3 regions of the Clostridium amazonense genome follow, and region 1 is predicted to be linked to each of the others. Evidence: riboswitches for the same ligand, from Rfam matches in the RefSeq annotation. Region 1 holds a riboswitch; each other region holds the start of a gene.
What was found. A riboswitch is a leader RNA that binds a small molecule or an ion and turns the genes downstream of it on or off. The one in region 1 is predicted to bind cobalamin.
Positions count from the first base shown of each region.

Region 2: another riboswitch for cobalamin. It lies ahead of AC07E4_RS13595 (ABC transporter substrate-binding protein); the one in region 1 lies ahead of AC07E4_RS06125 (ABC transporter substrate-binding protein).
Region 3: another riboswitch for cobalamin. It lies ahead of AC07E4_RS08895 (ABC transporter substrate-binding protein); the one in region 1 lies ahead of AC07E4_RS06125 (ABC transporter substrate-binding protein).

Region 1 covers NZ_JBWKMH010000010.1:375,284-381,262, forward strand. Annotated here, with positions in the region: gene AC07E4_RS06115 (NAD(P)/FAD-dependent oxidoreductase) at 1-876, shown strand, start outside; gene ord (2,4-diaminopentanoate dehydrogenase) at 1,972-3,018, shown strand; cobalamin riboswitch at 3,074-3,270, shown strand; gene AC07E4_RS06125 (ABC transporter substrate-binding protein) at 3,401-4,453, shown strand; gene AC07E4_RS06130 (FecCD family ABC transporter permease) at 4,440-5,453, shown strand; gene AC07E4_RS06135 (ABC transporter ATP-binding protein) at 5,457-5,979, shown strand, end outside.
Region 2 covers NZ_JBWKMH010000031.1:286,475-292,453, reverse strand. Annotated here, with positions in the region: gene AC07E4_RS13600 (FecCD family ABC transporter permease) at 1-768, opposite strand, end outside; gene AC07E4_RS13595 (ABC transporter substrate-binding protein) at 778-1,824, opposite strand; cobalamin riboswitch at 1,913-2,089, opposite strand; gene AC07E4_RS13590 (methyl-accepting chemotaxis protein) at 2,360-4,420, opposite strand; gene guaA (glutamine-hydrolyzing GMP synthase) at 4,921-5,979, opposite strand, start outside.
Region 3 covers NZ_JBWKMH010000023.1:147,765-153,743, forward strand. Annotated here, with positions in the region: gene AC07E4_RS08885 (stalk domain-containing protein) at 1-760, shown strand, start outside; gene AC07E4_RS08890 (GNAT family N-acetyltransferase) at 900-1,355, opposite strand; cobalamin riboswitch at 1,741-1,929, shown strand; gene AC07E4_RS08895 (ABC transporter substrate-binding protein) at 2,164-3,612, shown strand; gene AC07E4_RS08900 (FecCD family ABC transporter permease) at 3,833-4,861, shown strand; gene AC07E4_RS08905 (ABC transporter ATP-binding protein) at 4,858-5,979, shown strand, end outside.

The DNA.
Region 1 (5,979 bases):
AGTGAATATGGAAATAAGTGCGATTTTAAGCGTAGGGATACTCTTTTATACACTTCTAAAAAGTTAGAAATTGAGGAAATGAAGAAAGAGTATGAATTTAGAAAGAATATAGGTCTTGATGTAGATTTTATAAGTGAAAATGATAAAAGATTTGATTTTGATATAAAGGCAGGAGTATATGGAATAAATGGCGGAGCTGAATTTGATCCATATAAATATACTCATCACTTATTAGAAATGAGTAGTAACCTAGGACTTAAAATTTATGAAAATACAGAAGCAATAAAAGTAAATTATGATGATGACTTTGTTACAATAGAAACTAATTATGGTTACAAAGTCAAAAGCAAAATAATAATTGTTGCAACGGGATACAATACAAAAGCATTTACAGGTAGGGATTTTGGAACTAAAACAACTACATATAATATAGCAACAAAGCCACTAAAGGAAATAGTAGGGTGGTATAAAAATGTGTTAATAAGAGATAATTGTGATCCATATAATTATTTAAGAACAACAAAAGACAACAGAATAATAATAGGAGGTGAAGATGAAAGATTTGAGCCAGACATATTTGATGAAAGTATGGCTAATAAAAAATATAACATATTAGAAAATAGACTAAAATCTATGTTTAAAAATATAGAAGATATAGAAATAGAATATAAATATTGTGGTGCATTTGCTTCAACTAAGGATAATATAGGTTTCTTGGGTAAAGATAAAAAAAATGAAAAACTATGGTATGGATTAGGTTATGGTGCTAATGGAATATTATTTGCAACATTAGGTGGAATGTTTTTAAGTGATTTATATCTAGGAAAAGTTCATAAAGAATTAGAGCTATTTAATCCTAATAGATTTGACAATTAATATATGAAATTTTACATAGTGAGGTTATTTAAAGTTTGAATTTTATAATATTAATATGAATTTGGGAAAATATATTGTGATCAATATATATAATTTAATAATAATGCATAAAATTAAGCACCTAAATGCAAATTAATTTGCATTTAGGTGCTATTTTAGATTAAAACACTATTAATAATAATAGCATGTAAATAACAATGCAAAAAAATATGCTATTTTATTTAAAAAAGTTCGCTAAATATTTAAAAATAAAGTTAAAACTATAAAAAATAGGTTAAAAACTAAGAAAAGTTTGGCATGAAAATTGCATGTAATAATAATAGAATTTAATTAGTAAATATATATAGGGTTCCAAGCTGAAAAATGAAATTATTCAAATATTAAATGAGAATAGTAGTATTCCAAGAAACAGAAATTATTTAAAACGTTATTCATAAAAATTTCAAAGAAACTCTAATGAATTTGCCATTTTATTTCCAAGACTAAACGGCTGAATCGACTTCCTGTCTAGGCAGTCGCTGAACCCGTCCTTGGGTTCAGGTCTTGAAAATAAAAAATAAATTAATAAGAGTTTCTAAATCAATTTTAAAAGAAATAGTAATTTAAATAATTCCTGTTTCTTGATGAAAGAAAAAAGCTTTTCAATTGATAAATTTAAAGTAATCTTTTTATCAAATGCTACTACTAAAATCATATGTTATTTATATTTTTGTATTTTGAACCAATTAAGAACGAAGAGCGAAAAGTTATGGTTGATATTACTCATTTCATTGCTAATTGTTCATCGTTAATTTGGGTACTATGCCTCTTAAATTTTTTTCTCAACTAGAATAAGAATAATTTCATCTTTCAGTTGAGAAATTTAAATATAAATTTTAATCTATATTTTCTATGGATAATTGACGGTGGACAGTGAATGTACAAGTTGGAGTTACAATTTTAAAGAATGATTTTTATTAAGTTTGAACATCAAATTATTTCAAAATAATATAAAGCTTTATAGAGAAAACATAAGTTTTAAGTTGTATATGGTTAGTAAGAGAAGTTAAAAAATAACTTTCAGTAATATTAATTAAGAAGAATGGGGGATGTATTATGGAAAATGTAAAAGTTGTACTTTGGGGATTTGGTGCCATGGGAAGTGGAATGGCAAGGGTTTTATTGAGAAGAAAAGGTATAGAGATAGTTGGTGTATGTGATATGCATCCAGAGAGAGCAGGAAAAAGTATATTTGATATATTAGGCGTGGAAAGAGGAGATAGAAAAGATATTGTTGTTAATGGAAATATAGAAGAAGTTTTAACAGAAAAGTGTTGTGATATTTGTTTGTGTGCAACGGATTCATTCACTAAAAAAGCATTTCCAAAATTAAAATTTGTTTTAGAAAAGAAGGTTAATGTAATTTCTACAGCAGAAGAAATGTCTTATCCTAAGGCACAGAATCCAGAGATTGCAGAAGAATTAGATAGAATAGCTAAAGAAAATGGAGTGTCTATTTTAGGAACAGGTATAAATCCAGGCTTAATAATGGATTTATTAGTAGTATGTTTAACTGGTTGTATGACTGATGTAGAGCATATAGAAGCAAAGAGAGTTAATAGTTTGTCACCATTTGGACCAGCAGTAATGGAAGAGCAAGGTGTGGGAATTAGTGTAGATGCTTTTAAAGAGGGCGTTGAAAATGGTAGTTTAGCAGGTCATGTAGGTTTTGCAGAATCAATTAAAATGATAGGAGATGCTATAGGATTTAAAATTGATAAATTTGAACAACAAATGGAGCCTATAGTTACAAAGGTAGATAGAAAGGCACCATATGGATTTGCTGCAACTGGAGATGTAGCAGGTGTTAATATGACAGGTCAAGGATATGTTAATGGTGAAGTTAAAATAGATATGATACATCCTCAACAAATAGAACCAGAACTAGAAGGAACATATACTGGAGATTATATTACAATAAAAGGAACTCCAAAAGTTAATATGTCTATAAAGCCAGAAGTTGATGGTGGATTAGGCACAATAGCAATGTGTGTCAATATGATTCCACATGTTATAAATGCACATCCAGGATTGAAAACAATGATAGATTTGCCAGTGCCTAGAGCAATTATGGGAGATTATAGAGATTATATTAGAAAATAAAAAATATATCTTTAAATTTGACTTTTCAAAAAATTACCTATAGAATTGTAAATGAAAAGTAAATATGTAAATAGGTAAAATATATGTAAATATATACAATACTAAAAGGGAAGTTAGGTGAAAGTCCTACACGGTGCCGCCGCTGTAAAAGAGGAGTTTTTCTATAAAAATATCCACTGGAATAATTTCTGGGAAGGAGTAGAAAAATGTTGATACTTAAGTCAGAATACCTGCCTATTTAAAAACACTTTAACTCTACGGACTATAGGGGGTGCAGATGATAAAAGAAATAATTATATTTTATTGAATTTCTTAGTGCAACTTTGTTGTCTAGGAAATTTTTTTTGCGTTAATTTAAAAAATGAAGGGGTATGAAAAAAATATGAATAAGAAACTAGTAAACTTAATAGCAATTACATTAATAGGAGCATCAACAATAAGTTTTGTTGGATGTAGTAATAACAGTAAAAAAACTGATTCAAATGTAAATAAAAGTGTAGCATCAGCAGAAAATAAAAATAATGAAAGTAAGGAAGTAAAAGATGAGAAAGTTGAAAAAAAGCAATATCCATTAACTATAAAAGATGACTCAGGACGAACTGTTACATTAGAAAAAAAACCAGAAAAAATAGCTGCAATATCAGGAACAATTTTAGGACCATTATATGCTGTTGGTGGGGAATCAATAGCTAAGGCTGACACTAAAGGTGGTGCGCCAACACCAGAAGGTTCAAAAGATTTACCAACCATTGGACATGTTGCAAATATAGATGTAGAAAAACTTATACAATTACAACCAGACTTAGTATTAGCACAATGTGGAATACATGATAGATACAAAGAGATATTTGAACAAAATAATATTCCATACATAATGTTAGAAATGAAAAGTTATGATGATGTTGTGGACAAACTTCAAGTATTAGGGAATATTGTTCAAAATCAAGATAAGTCTGAAGAACTTATAAAAACATTAAAAACAAAAGTGGAAGATATTACTCAAAAACTTCCTAAAGAACAAAAGAAAGTTGCAATTTTATATGTAACAAGCAAAGATGTATCATTAAAATTAAATAGTAGCATTGTAGGAAATTCGTGTGAAATACTTAATATAAAAAATATAGCAGAAGGTGAAAAACCAACTAAAATGGGTTCAGATAGTACCCCATTTAGTATGGAGAAAATAGTAGAACAAGATCCAGATATGATTTTAGTAACAACAATGGTATCTTCAGATGAACAGGCAAAAGAAACTATTAAAAGAGAATTAGAAGGAAATCCAGCATGGAGTGGATTGAAAGCTGTAAAAGAAGGGAAAATAGAGTATTTACCTCAAAAATACTTTTTATATAATCCAGGAGAAAAATTTTATGAGTCTATAGAATATATGGCAAAGGCCGTTTATCCAGAGGTATATGGTAATGTTAAAAAATAATGAAAGTGAAAAAATATTATTGAGAGAGAATAAAAATAAGAGATTAATAATATTTACATTATTAATCTTATCAATTGCAAGTTTTTTAATTAGTAATTGTATAGGTTCTGTGAATATTTCAGTTAAGGATATAGTTTTTTCTATTTTGGGAAAAAGCACTTCAGCAAATGAACAAATAATAAAAAATATTAGATTGCCAAGAGCTATATTGTCAGTATTAGTAGGAACAAACTTAGCACTTTCAGGATGTATACTGCAGGGGATTATGCATAATCCCCTTGCAGATCCACATATAATAGGGGTTTCATCTGGTGCTGGTCTTTTAGGAATAATTATTTTGATAATATTTCCGGAAAAAATAGATTTATTGCCTATAGTAGCTTTTATAGGAGCAATGGGTGCAGCTATGCTTATATATGCATTAGCATGGAAAAGAGGAATAAATACAGTAAGAATAATACTTGCAGGAGTTGCAGTATCAACTTTATTAGGTGCTGGAATATCTGCTATTATGGTATTTTATAGCGACAAAGTACATGGTGCATTAATGTTTATGAATGGGGGACTTTCAGGGAGAAGTTGGCCTTATGTAAAAATAATATTACCATATACTATATTTGGATTAATATGTTGTATGTTATTTTCAGAAAAGCTAAATATATTAACTCTTGGAGATGATGTTGCTAGATCTCTTGGCTTAAATGTTGAACTTTCAAGAATTGGATTTACAGCATTAGCAGCAATACTAGCAGCTAGTGCTGTTTCTGTTGCTGGGTTATTAGGTTTTGTGGGTCTAATTGTTCCTCATATATGTAGAATGATTTTAGGATCAAATCATAAGTACTTATTTCCATCAACAGCATTTTTAGGAGCTATAATATTGTCTTTAAGTGATACAGTTGCAAGAGTTGCATTTAGTCCAAAGGAAATACCCGTAGGTGTAATTATGGCACTTTTAGGAGCTCCATTCTTTCTTTATTTATTAAGAAAGGAGATATAACTTATGAATTGTTTAGTTTGTGAAAATTTATATGTAGAATTCAATGACAAACATATTCTCAAGAATATAAATGTATCTATAGAAAAAGGAAAAATAACTTGTATATTAGGTCAAAATGGTTGTGGAAAAACAACTCTTTTAAGAACTATATGTGGAAGTTTAAAGCCTAAAAGTGGACAAGTAACCTTATATGGGAAAGACATAAAAAATATTAAGCCTAGAGAGTTATCAAAGACACTATCTTTTTTAACTCAACAAAGAAATTTAATAAGCGACTTAAAAGTTGAAGATTTAGTGAGATATGGAAGATATACTCATAGAAAAATATTTTATAAAAAAAATAATGAAGACGAAAAATTTGTAAATTGGGCAATGGAAAAAGCAAAAGTAAATCATTTGAGGCATAGGTATTTAAATAATTTATCAGGTGGTGAGTGTCAAAGGGTATGGATAGCTATGGCACTAGCACAAAAAACTGAAATATTGATATTAGATGAGCCAACTACATTTCTTGATGTTTCTCATC
Region 2 (5,979 bases), on a different contig from region 1:
TCCAAGCGTTATAGATACTTCATCACCTAATAACATTAAATTTAAAGTTCTACTTTGTGTTATAAAAAATATAGTTCCTATTAATATTATAGGTATAATAAATATTATGTCACTCCATTTTGCCCCTGCTAAACTTCCCATAAGCCAAAACGTTATAGTTTTCATACCCTCTGCATTATTAGATATATATACTATTAAATTAGAAAATGCACTACAAACAGCACTTAGTGCCATCCCTCCTAACAATAATTTTGTAGAATTAGTTGGGCCTCCAATGTTAGATAACAATAATACTAATATTGATATCAAAAATGCTCCTATAAATCCACAAATCCCTATAGCATTACTACCAAATGCAGTTCCTACACCTAAAAGCACTGCCATAGTTGCTCCAAGAGATGCTCCTGATGATATTCCAAGTATATATGGATCTGCTAATGGATTTTTTACAACTGCTTGCATTACTATACCAACTACAGCAAGTCCCATTCCAACTGCAACTGCTAAAATTATTCTTGGAAGTCTTATAAGCCAAACAACATCATGTATAGGTCCACTACCTAATACACTTCCATCTCCTATATGAAATAATTCATAAAATATTATCTTATAAACTTCTTTTATACTTATATTTGCAGAACCTAAAGTTACTGCATAACCAATTGAAAATATTAATATGACTAACAGTATAATAGAAACACCTATATATATAGGTGTTCCTTTTAATAAGCCATTTTTCTTATCTCTTACATAAGTTTTTCTGCTCATTTACTTCTCCTATTTTGCTAAGTCAGGATATAATCCTTTAGCAAAAGCATTTATTCCATCTATAGTTCTAATTCCACTAGAATACATATCACCTAATGGTATTGCATAAATTCTCTTATTTTTAACTGCACTTAAACTTGCATATGCAGGATTTTCTAATATTTTATTTACTGCTTCTTTTGGAACATTTTCATCTCCTCTATCCATGTAGCTTACAAATATACAATCTGGATTTGCAGAAATTAAGTCTTCAGCTCCAATAGATTTACCTTCTGTTTTTACAAGTTCTGCACCTAATTTATTAATCATATCTCCAGCTAACGTATTTTCCCCATAAACACGTATATTATCTTTTCCAAATTCAATTACCATTGTTTTAACTTTTTCTTTATCTTTAACTGATTTTGATACTTCTTCTACCTTATTAGTTATTTCATCAACTAATTTTTGAGCTCTGTCTTCTACATTAAATATTTTTCCAATATTTAATATATCATCAATTTCATTTTGCATAGTGCTTTTTTCTAAAACTCCACTATTTAAGGACATATATGTATTCGTTCCATTCTGTTGCCAGTAATCTACTTCTCCTAATCTCTTTTCATCAAATAATGAATACCATCCTAATATAAAATCAGGTTTTTGCATAACAATATTTTCTTTTGATGGAGTAAATTCTTCTAAATAATTAATTTTTTTGAAAGCCTCTTCATATTCTGGTTTTACAGGATGATCAAGTCCTGCTGCTGCTACTATTTTATCTTCTAAGCCTAATGCTAATAAAGTTTCAATAGAATTTTGATATACTGCAACAACTTTTTCTGGTGCTTTTTCAAAAGTCATTTCTACTGGCTCTTTGCTATATTTATAATTTTTAATAGTTACTGGATAATTTGATTTTTTATCAGCTTCTTTTTCAGCTGATACTTTTGTATTTGATGCATTTGATGTGTCTTTAGAATTGTTAGTACCACATCCTACTAATCCTAAAGTGATAGTAGCACTTAATACTAATGCCATAAGTTTTGTTAATTTTTTTTGATTAAATCTATTCATTTTATCCTCCCGTTATATAAAAAAATACTATAATTTTAACGGATATAAGGACACTCTAAGGAATGATATATCTCTCTGTACCGAAGAGTATCATTATAGAATCTTGGCAAGTCTCCTGACTTATAGATCATTATACTAATTTTCCTTCCCAAATTCACTTCAGTGGATTAATTAAATTAGTATTCCCTAATTACAGTAGCGGTCCTGTGTGAAAATCTCATTCAACTTCCTTTTTAATTTTTCAAAACCAAGTCTATCCATATTCAATTATTTTTCATTCATCGTTAATTATATAATATATTACTTCATATTTCTACATAATATTCTATATTTAAATCCTTCAATCAGTTTAGCTTTCTAATTTTGCATTTTCCAAATTAAGTAAACTATAATTTAATAAATGAATTCTCATAATTTTTTTAATTTAACTTATATCCTTGTCCATAACTTATATTATATTTTAAATAATATAAAAGAGTGATTCCAATTCGGAATCACTCTTTTGCTAACTGAAATGTTAATCAAAATATAATGTTTAAATCTTAAATCTTTCTACTTCTGCTTTCATTTCTTTTGTCATTTCTGCTAATACTTTTGAATGTTCAGCTACTTCCGAAGTAGATGCATCCATTTCTTCACTTATAGCTGAAATTTCTTCAGCTGATGCTGAAACTTCTTCTGAAACAGCTGATGCATTTTGAATTTTAACCATAATATCATCTTTATCTTCTAAGATTGCTTGTCCTATTTCCATATTCTTTTCTATTTTAGGCTTCATTTCTTCTACAGCATTATTTATTTTATCAAAAGATACTATTGCTTTATTTATTATTTCTTCTTGTGATTTTATTTCATCTTGAACCACTTCTGTCATTCCAACCATAGCAGTTGTTTCATTGAATACCGTAGTAAGTAATGTATTTATATCTGCTGCTGAAATTTTACTTTGTTCTGCTAGTTTTCTTATTTCATCAGCAACTACAGCAAATCCTTTTCCAGCTTCACCAACTCTTGCTGCTTCTATTGCTGCATTTAATGCTAATAAATTGGTCTGCTCTGCTATTCCATTTATAATTACTGTAATTTCATTTATTTTATTAACATTGCCTTCTACATTGTTCACTTTTTCAACTAATTCTTCAAAGGATACAGTTACATTCTTAACTGAAATTGATACACTTTCCATCTCTTCATTACTTTCATTAGATAAAGTATGTATTTTTCTACTTTCATCGCCAATTTCATTAGTTGATGTCATAACTTCTTCTATTTTTTCATTGAACTCAGTAAGTACATCTACTATGTTATTTATATCATTTGACTGATTATCTGTTCCCTTAGCTACATCTTGAATTGCATTTGCAACAGTATTAGATGATGTTGTCATCTCATTAGATAACTGTGCTAAATTTGATGCATGATTCTCTATTTTAAGTGTATTTCCATTTATATTTTCTATCATTCCACTAATAGACTTCTGCATTTTTTCCATAGCTCTTGTCATATCGCCAAATTCATCTTGTCTTTTTAATATTTTTTCATCAAAATTTAAAGTCATATCTCCATCAGCTATATTATCTAAATGTAAAACTGTTTTATTTAGTACAGCACTCATTTTTTTTGTTTGATTATATACAATTAGTACTCCTGTTATTAAGAAAATTATAGCTATTATTCCCATAGCATTTCTCATAACCTTTATTCCATGTAAAATTTCATCTTTTTCTATTTGCAACGATACATACCAAGTTGTTCCTTCCATAGGACCATACACAGTAAACATTTGCTTATTATTACTATTTTTATATGTTCCATATCCATGTTCACCAGCAAGGATTTTCTCACCTATCTCTACATCAAGTTTCATACCTTCTTCTGCTGAACCTTTAACAATTCCAGGTTCTCCTACACCTTCACCATCTTTATTAGCTACAATAATTCCATTTTTATCAAAAATAGTTATACTTCCTGATTTTCCAACATTAGTTTGTGTTACAATGTCACTATACTCATTTGCAGCTGCAACTCCAACAATTGCTCCAACAACTTGATTACCTTCCATTATTGGACTAGCATATACTATTACCATTGCTCCATTATCTGATTTATTCACACTTTTCATTGGATCACTAGCACTTGCTTCCCCGTTTAATACATCTTTAAAATATTCTCTTTTTGATATATCAACCTTACTGTCTAAAAATAACAAATCTCCATTAGTATCTGTAATTCCCAATCTTATGAAATTATTTTTTTCAGCATACTTTTCTAATATCTCAACTTTATGTTGTTTACTTGTATTTTTGTCCTTTAAATCATCATCAAGTGATAAATTTTGTAAAACATTAAGTTTATTATTTATTTTTTCTCTAACAACACTACTAGCACCAACTAATAATTTTTCATAATCTTGATTAGCCATATTTATATGTGACTTATCAGAGATTGATATAGCAATCCATGCCATACTTATACTTATAACCATTATTATTGATGTAAATATAGTTACTAATTTTTTAGATATTGATTGTTTAGTTATTGCTTTCCCATCACTAGATAATTTACACTTTTTTAATTTCACCTTTATCTTTTCCATAAGCGTCCTCACTTCTTATTATTTATTAATTTAATTATCGATTTTTTTACAAATTATTTAATATTTTTTACCTGTATTTTAAAAATATTAATATTATTCCAGTTTTATTAGTATTTTTTTAATATTGTTAAAATTTATATTTTAACTTTAAAAAACCTCGTGTATTTATACACGAGGCTTCTTAAGGGATTAGTTTTATAAATATTTAATAATAGGAGTTAGTTCTTTTATTTTTCAACTTATTTCTTTTATATTATTTACATGTTTGCTTGAAAATATTCATAAATTTGATTAGTAATCTTATAAACATAATCTCTTTTAATATAATTAAGTAATATGAATATTTTTTTAACTACATTTCAACTAAATAAAAGCCCTTATAATACATTTAATCATTTAAACATATCATAAGGACTCTTTCAAATATTACTATCCATTTAATTTTTAAATTATTCTCTTATATCATAAAATAGTTAATACACTAATTTGATATGACTATTTTATTCCCACTCTATAGTTGATGGTGGTTTAGAAGTTATATCATAAACAATTCTGTTTACTCCTTTAACTTCATTAACAATTCTTCTTGAAACCTTATCTAATACATCATATGGTACTCTAGCCCAATCTGATGTCATTCCATCTGATGATGTTACTGCTCTTAAAGCAATTGTATGACAGTATGTTCTTTCATCTCCCATAACACCTACAGATTGTATGTTAGGTAAACAAGCAAAATATTGCCATATCTTACCTTCCAATCCATTTAGTGCAACTTCTTCTCTAAATATTGCATCTGCTTCTCTTACTATGTGTAATTTATCTTCTGTTACTTCACCTAAAACTCTTATTGCAAGTCCTGGTCCTGGGAATGGTTGTCTCCACACTAAATGATGTGGAATTCCTAACTCTTCTCCAACAGCTCTAACTTCATCTTTAAATAATTCTCTTAGTGGTTCTATAAGTTCGAATTTAACATCTTCTGGTAGTCCTCCAACATTGTGGTGACTTTTTATTGTTGCTGATGTGTTTGTTCCACTTTCTACAACGTCAGCATATATAGTTCCTTGAACTAAGAAATCTATTTCTCCAAGTTTATTTGATTCTTCTTCAAATACTCTTATAAACTCTTCTCCAATTATTTTTCTCTTTCTTTCAGGGTCACTTACACCTTTAAGTTTTCCTAAGAATCTGTCTTGAGCATTAACTCTTATTAAGTTCATATCAAAACCTTTTCTAAAGATTTCTTCAACTTGATCACCTTCATCTTTTCTTAAAAGACCATGATCTACAAAAACACAAGTAAGTTGTTTGCCTACTGCTTTATGTACAAGTACTGCTGCTACAGATGAATCAACACCACCTGATAATGCACATAATACTTTTTTATCTCCAACTTTTTCTTTTATTTCTTTTATTTTTTGCTCTGCAAAAGATGACATTGACCAATCACCCTTTACGTTACAAACATTATAAAGGAAGTTTGTTAACATTTTTGCACCAAATAGAGTATGCTCTACTTCTGGGTGGAACTGAACTGCATAAAGATTTTTCTCTTC
Region 3 (5,979 bases), on a different contig from region 1:
AATGGAAGATGATAAAGCAATATCAAATATAAATAATAATGAAATAGTTGTAAGTGACAATAGTTACATTATAAAAGTTAATAAAAAAGATGTTAATCTTATGGCTAATATAGAAAGGGATAAAGATGATATATACGTACCGTTAGATTTTTTAAAAGATAATGTAGATGCAAATTTTAATTACAATAGGGAAGAAAATGATTTGATTATAGAAAAATGTATGCACCTTCAATATACTAGTGGTTTTAGTGTTGAATATTTTAAAGGTGGAGTAAAAAAGGTTATAGATGGAGAAAATCATACTTTAATTCTTGTTCCAGAAGATAAGGATATACCTAAAGAGTTTAAAGGTGAAAATATTGTAAGAACACCAGTAAAAAATGTTTTAATAACATCAGAGCACCAAGGAGGAATCTTAAAAAATATAGACGAAATAAAAAGTATAAAAGAAGTTACAAAGGAAGCAGCAACTTCAAATGAAATAGAATTAAAAATGGGGCTTCAAGATGGAATTATACAATATGTAAGTAAAGATGATGAATTTGATTTTGATAAGATATCATTTTTTAGTCCCAAGCTTGTTATAGTTGATAGAGGATTAAAGGATTATGAAGATATAGTAAAGAAATTAGAAGAGTTAAATATAAATTATGTAGTTGAAAATTCAAATTTAGAAAATAATCAAAATGCAAAGAATGAATGGGGCAAACTAATGGGTGCATTTTATGACAAAGAAGATAAAGTAAAGGTAGTAAAATAAATAATAATTATCAAGTTTAAAGCAAAGTACCTTAAGTGAAAAATGAATGTAAAAAAATTAGATTAAAACTTTGAATTGAAACATGAATAACTTAGTTTTTAACTTTAAGTTATTCATGTTTCAGTTTAGAGTGTAGATTTTAGTCATTTTTGAAGCTTTTTCTAAAACCAAAGAAATCTCTAAATTCATTAGCTTTATAAAAATCTTTAGAACTATTACTGCCTAGAAGTTCAATTCTTGTTTTAGGATATAATAAATGGCAAGCATTGATAAGAGCTTTTCCAAGGCTTTTTCCTCTAAAATCTTTATTAATTATTAATTCTATAATATAAGTAGTTATTTCTGTATCAGTTAATCCACGTAGAACACCAGCAATGCTACCTTCATAAAGTATAACAAGAACTATATCAGAGTTTTTAAAGGCTTTTATAGCATCATTAGGTCTTTTTATAATGGTTAACCAACCTTCAGTTTCATATATTTTTTGAATATATGAAAAGTCATTTTCCTCAAATTCTCTAATGTAAAAGCCATCTGGTAATGAGATATTAGATAAAATTAAGTTGATGTTTTCAGGAGTTATTTTATTATTCATGAATCAGTACCTCACTTATACAAATTTGTATTTTAATTAATAATAAAAATTATACTATGTATTAATACAATTATGTAAAAAAAAGTTAAAATTATCAGCTGTAGATTATAAAAATTTCAAAAATAACCATATATTCCAAAATGGAATGTGTTTAAATTTTAGTATATTAAAACTTAAATAAATATAACGTGAAATGAGATAAATAGGGCATTGAAACTAGTTTGATTTTTAGAAAAATATTATAAAAAATTAAAAAATATAAAATAATCATCAAAACAATACAAAAAATGGTATTGAATTATGTAAAATTTAGCAATATAATGTGGTTGTTTGAAAATTTAATAGTTATATTTAGGTACTCACTGTGAAATTAATTTCATGATATAAGTTGTACAAGTTTTTAAGTTTAAAAAGTTTGCATTTTATAAAAGAGTTTAATAGGGAAAGTGGTGAAAATCCACTACAGCCCCCGCTACTGTAACGGATACGAAGTCAAATCCACTGGTTTTTAACTGGGAAGGATGACTAAGGTTAAGTCGTTAGTCAGGAGACCTGCCTAAATAGATGTTTAGATCAGAGGTTTCGGAGGGAAATCAAAGTATATCAAAATTTATTTTTTAATTTTAAAATATTTTTAATGTTTTTAAAATTAGTGATATATTAAAAAAACCTCTATTTAAAGAGGTTTTTTTATTGCAAAAATCAATATATATTTTAAAGCTAAAATATAAAATTAATAATTTATATAAAAAATAAGATTAAAGATAGTTTAAATCTTAATAAGTACATATTTTTGGAGGATAAGGGAATGTTGAGAAATAATAAAAGAATAAGCAAATTAGTTATAAGTGCTGCATTATGTACAGCTATATCTATGAGTCTCATTGGGTGCTCAATAGGAGAAGGGAAAAGTACAGAGTCAAGTGTAGTTGTAGATAATGAAAAAACAGAAAATGTGGTTAAAACTAAAATTGATGAAGAGAAAGTTTTTGTTTCATTAAAAGATACATGTAATTATTTTAAGTGTGAATTTAAATTAAATGATAAAGACGCAGTAGTAAAAATAAATAATGATGAAATTGTAGTAAATAAGGATAGTGAAACTGCAAAGGTAAATTCAAAAGAAATAAAATTAGAACAAAAAACTAAAGCTGACAAGGAAGATATATATGTTCCAATAGAATTTTTAAGTGATGCTATAGATGCAAGATTTAATTATGATAAGGAAGAAAAGGTTTTAAATATAAGAACAGAAATGCCACTTAAGTGTACAAAAGCATTTAGTGTGAAATATCTTAAGGGTGGAATTAAAAAAGTTGTTGATGGTGATAAAAGAACTTTAATAATAGTGCCAGAAGGAAAAGAAGTACCTGAAGAATTTAAAAATGAAATAGTTATAAAAACACCAGCTAAAAATGTGTTGTTAGGTTCAACTACTCAGGCATGTCTTTTAAGAGCAATAGGTGAACTTGATAGTGTTAAAGCTGTGACAACTGAAGCTAAAAATTGGAGTATAGATGAAATTAAAACAGGACTTGAAAATGGAAATATAGAATTTGTTGGAAAAGGTGATTCTCCAGATTTTGAAAAGATATCAGTTTTAAAGCCGGATTTAGCAGTAGTTTATAGTGGTCCAGCTGGTCAACAAAAACTTATGGAAAAATTAGATGAGTTAAAAATAAATTATGTAGTTGATAATGAATATTTAGAGGAAAATCCATATGGAAGAATGGAATGGTCTAAGTTAATGTCAGCATTTTATGATAAAGAAGAAGAGGCTGAAAAGCAATTTGATAAGGCAATAAAAAATGTAGAAGCTGTAAGTAAAAAGATAGAAGGCAAAGAAAAACCAAAAGTAGTATGGGCAACTATAAGTAAAGGTAAAGTATATGTTCCTAAAAGTGATTCATATGTTGCAAAAATGATTGAAATGGCTGGAGGAGAATATATTTTAAAAGATGATGGTGTAGGAAGTGGAACTATAAGTATAGAAGAATTATATGCAAAAGCTAATGAAGCAGATATTTTTGTTTATTCATCTTCAACAAATTATAGTCCAACATTAAAAAGTGTAGTAGAAAAAGCTCCTATACTTGAAAAACTCCAACTTGTAAAAGATAAAAAAGTATGGTGTTTTGCACCGGATTATTTCCAATCAATAGATAAAAGTGATGAACTTATTATAGATTTAATGGAAATGTTCCACCCAGGTTCAACTGGAAATGAAATTAAACACTATATAAATTATAAAGAATAAAAACAAAAATCCTACAGAAGCTCTAAAAATAGAGCTGACATATAAATAGATATTAAATATAGAGATGTACTATTTTGAATTGGTACATCTTATATATTTTAAATCAAAATATATAAATCTAAATGTAAAATGAAATTATTCAAATATTAAATGAGAATGGTAGTATTCCAAGAATTTGAGAAAGACATTACTTTAAATTTGAATTTGGAGAGGATAAAATATGGATTTTTTAAGAAAGTCTAAGGTTAGGTATGCAATAGTTTTTGTTATATTAGCGTGTTTGCTGTTTTTAACTTTAGCGTTATGTGTTGGATTTGGTTCGGTTAAGATTGGGCTTAGGGAAATTTTAGATATTTTATTTAATAAAGAAGCTACAGTGAATCCTTTTTACGATATAGTTTGGAATATTAGATTCCCAAGAGCTGTAGCGACGATTATAGGAGGATGTTCTCTTGCAGCATCAGGACTTTTATTACAAATATTTTTTAAAAACCCAATAGTAGAGCCTTATGTTTTAGGTGTTTCATCTGGAGCATCATTATTTGTTGGAGTTATAATGCTTGGTGGTGTAACTCTTGGATTTGAGACAGTATCACCATTTATGTTAGTGTTAGGTGCTTTTTTAGGTTCACTTATAGTTATGGCTATAGTAATTTTATTTGCAGGAAAGGTTAAAAATGTAGTTACATTACTTGTAATAGGTATGATGGTTGGATATTTATGTAGTGGAGTTACAAGTGTATTAACAGCTTTTGCAGATAAAGAAAAGCTTCAAGGTTTTACAATGTGGAGAATGGGTACTTTTTCTGCATTTACATGGAATCAAGTTAAAGTGCTTATTATAATAGGTATTCCAGTAATTTTATTAAGTATGTGTATAGTAAAACCATTGAATGCATTTTTGTTAGGTGAAGAGTATGCAAAAAGTATGGGGGTTAATATAAAAGGATTTAGAATAGCTATTGTAGCCATTTCAAGTATTTTAGCAGCAGTTGTTACGGCTTTTGCAGGTCCAGTTGCATTTATTGGACTAGCTGTTCCTCAAATTTCAAGATTGCTATTTAAGACTACAGATAATAAAGTACTTTTGCCAGGAACTATAATGCTTGGGGGAATAGTTACTTCTATTTGTGATTTAATTGCAAGAACAATAGTGTCACCAGTGGAACTTCCAATAAGTGCAGTAACTTCTTTTGTTGGAGCACCAATTGTAATATTCCTTGTGTTAAAAAGGAGGGCTTCATTATGATTATGTTAAATACAAATAAATTAACTGTTGGATATGAGAAGAAAATAGTAGTAGACAATGTTGAAATTGAAGTGAATAGTGGGGAGATATTATGTTTTTTAGGTGCTAATGGAGCTGGTAAAACAACAATACTTAGAACTTTATCAGGTCTTTTAACTTCTATAAGTGGAGAAGTTTATATAAAAGAAAAAAATTTGCTTCAAATTGATAAAAAAGAATTAGCTAAAAAATTAGCATTAGTTTTAACTAATAAATTTGAAGGCTCTCTTACAACTGTATATGAAGTTGTAGCTATGGGAAGGTATCCTCACACAGGATTTTTTGGAAAGCTTAGTGAAAAAGATAATGAAATTGTATTTGATGCATTAAAAACTGTAAATGCGGATAAGTTAAAAGAGCGTTATTTTGACGAATTAAGTGATGGTGAAAAACAAAAAGTCTTAGTTGCAAGAGCATTAGCTGGAGAACCAGAAATTATTATATTAGATGAGCCAACTACTCATCTTGATATAAAGCATAGATTAGAACTTATGGATATATTAAAAAAACTTAGCAAAGATAAAAATATAGCAGTTATTGTGTGTTTACATGAAATTGATATTGCTCTTAAAAGTGCTGATAAAGTAGTTCTTGTAAAGGATAATAAAATATTTGCTTATGGAGCACCAGAAGATGTTGTAGATGAAAAGATAATAAATAACTTATATGGAATGGAGTCTAATTATAATAATTTATTAGGTTCTGTTGAAATAGAAAACACATTAAAACCAGAAGTTTTTGTTTTAGGTGGATGTGGAAAAGGAACACCAATATATAGAATATTTACAAAATCAGATATAGGAATTTCAACTGGTATAATTTATGAGAATGATATAGATTATGAAATTGCAAGAACTATGGGAATAAAAATATACAGTTTAAAGCCATATAAGAAAGTAGAAGATGGTGATGTTGTACATATAAAGAATGAATTAAATGATATTAATTTTGTAATAGATGCAGGCAGCATCATAGGAGATATAAACTTTAAAAATACAGAAATAATTAAAGAAGCCATAAAAAGAAAAAAAACTGTAGTATCTTTAAGAAGCAAAGAAGACAGTATGAAACTATATGGT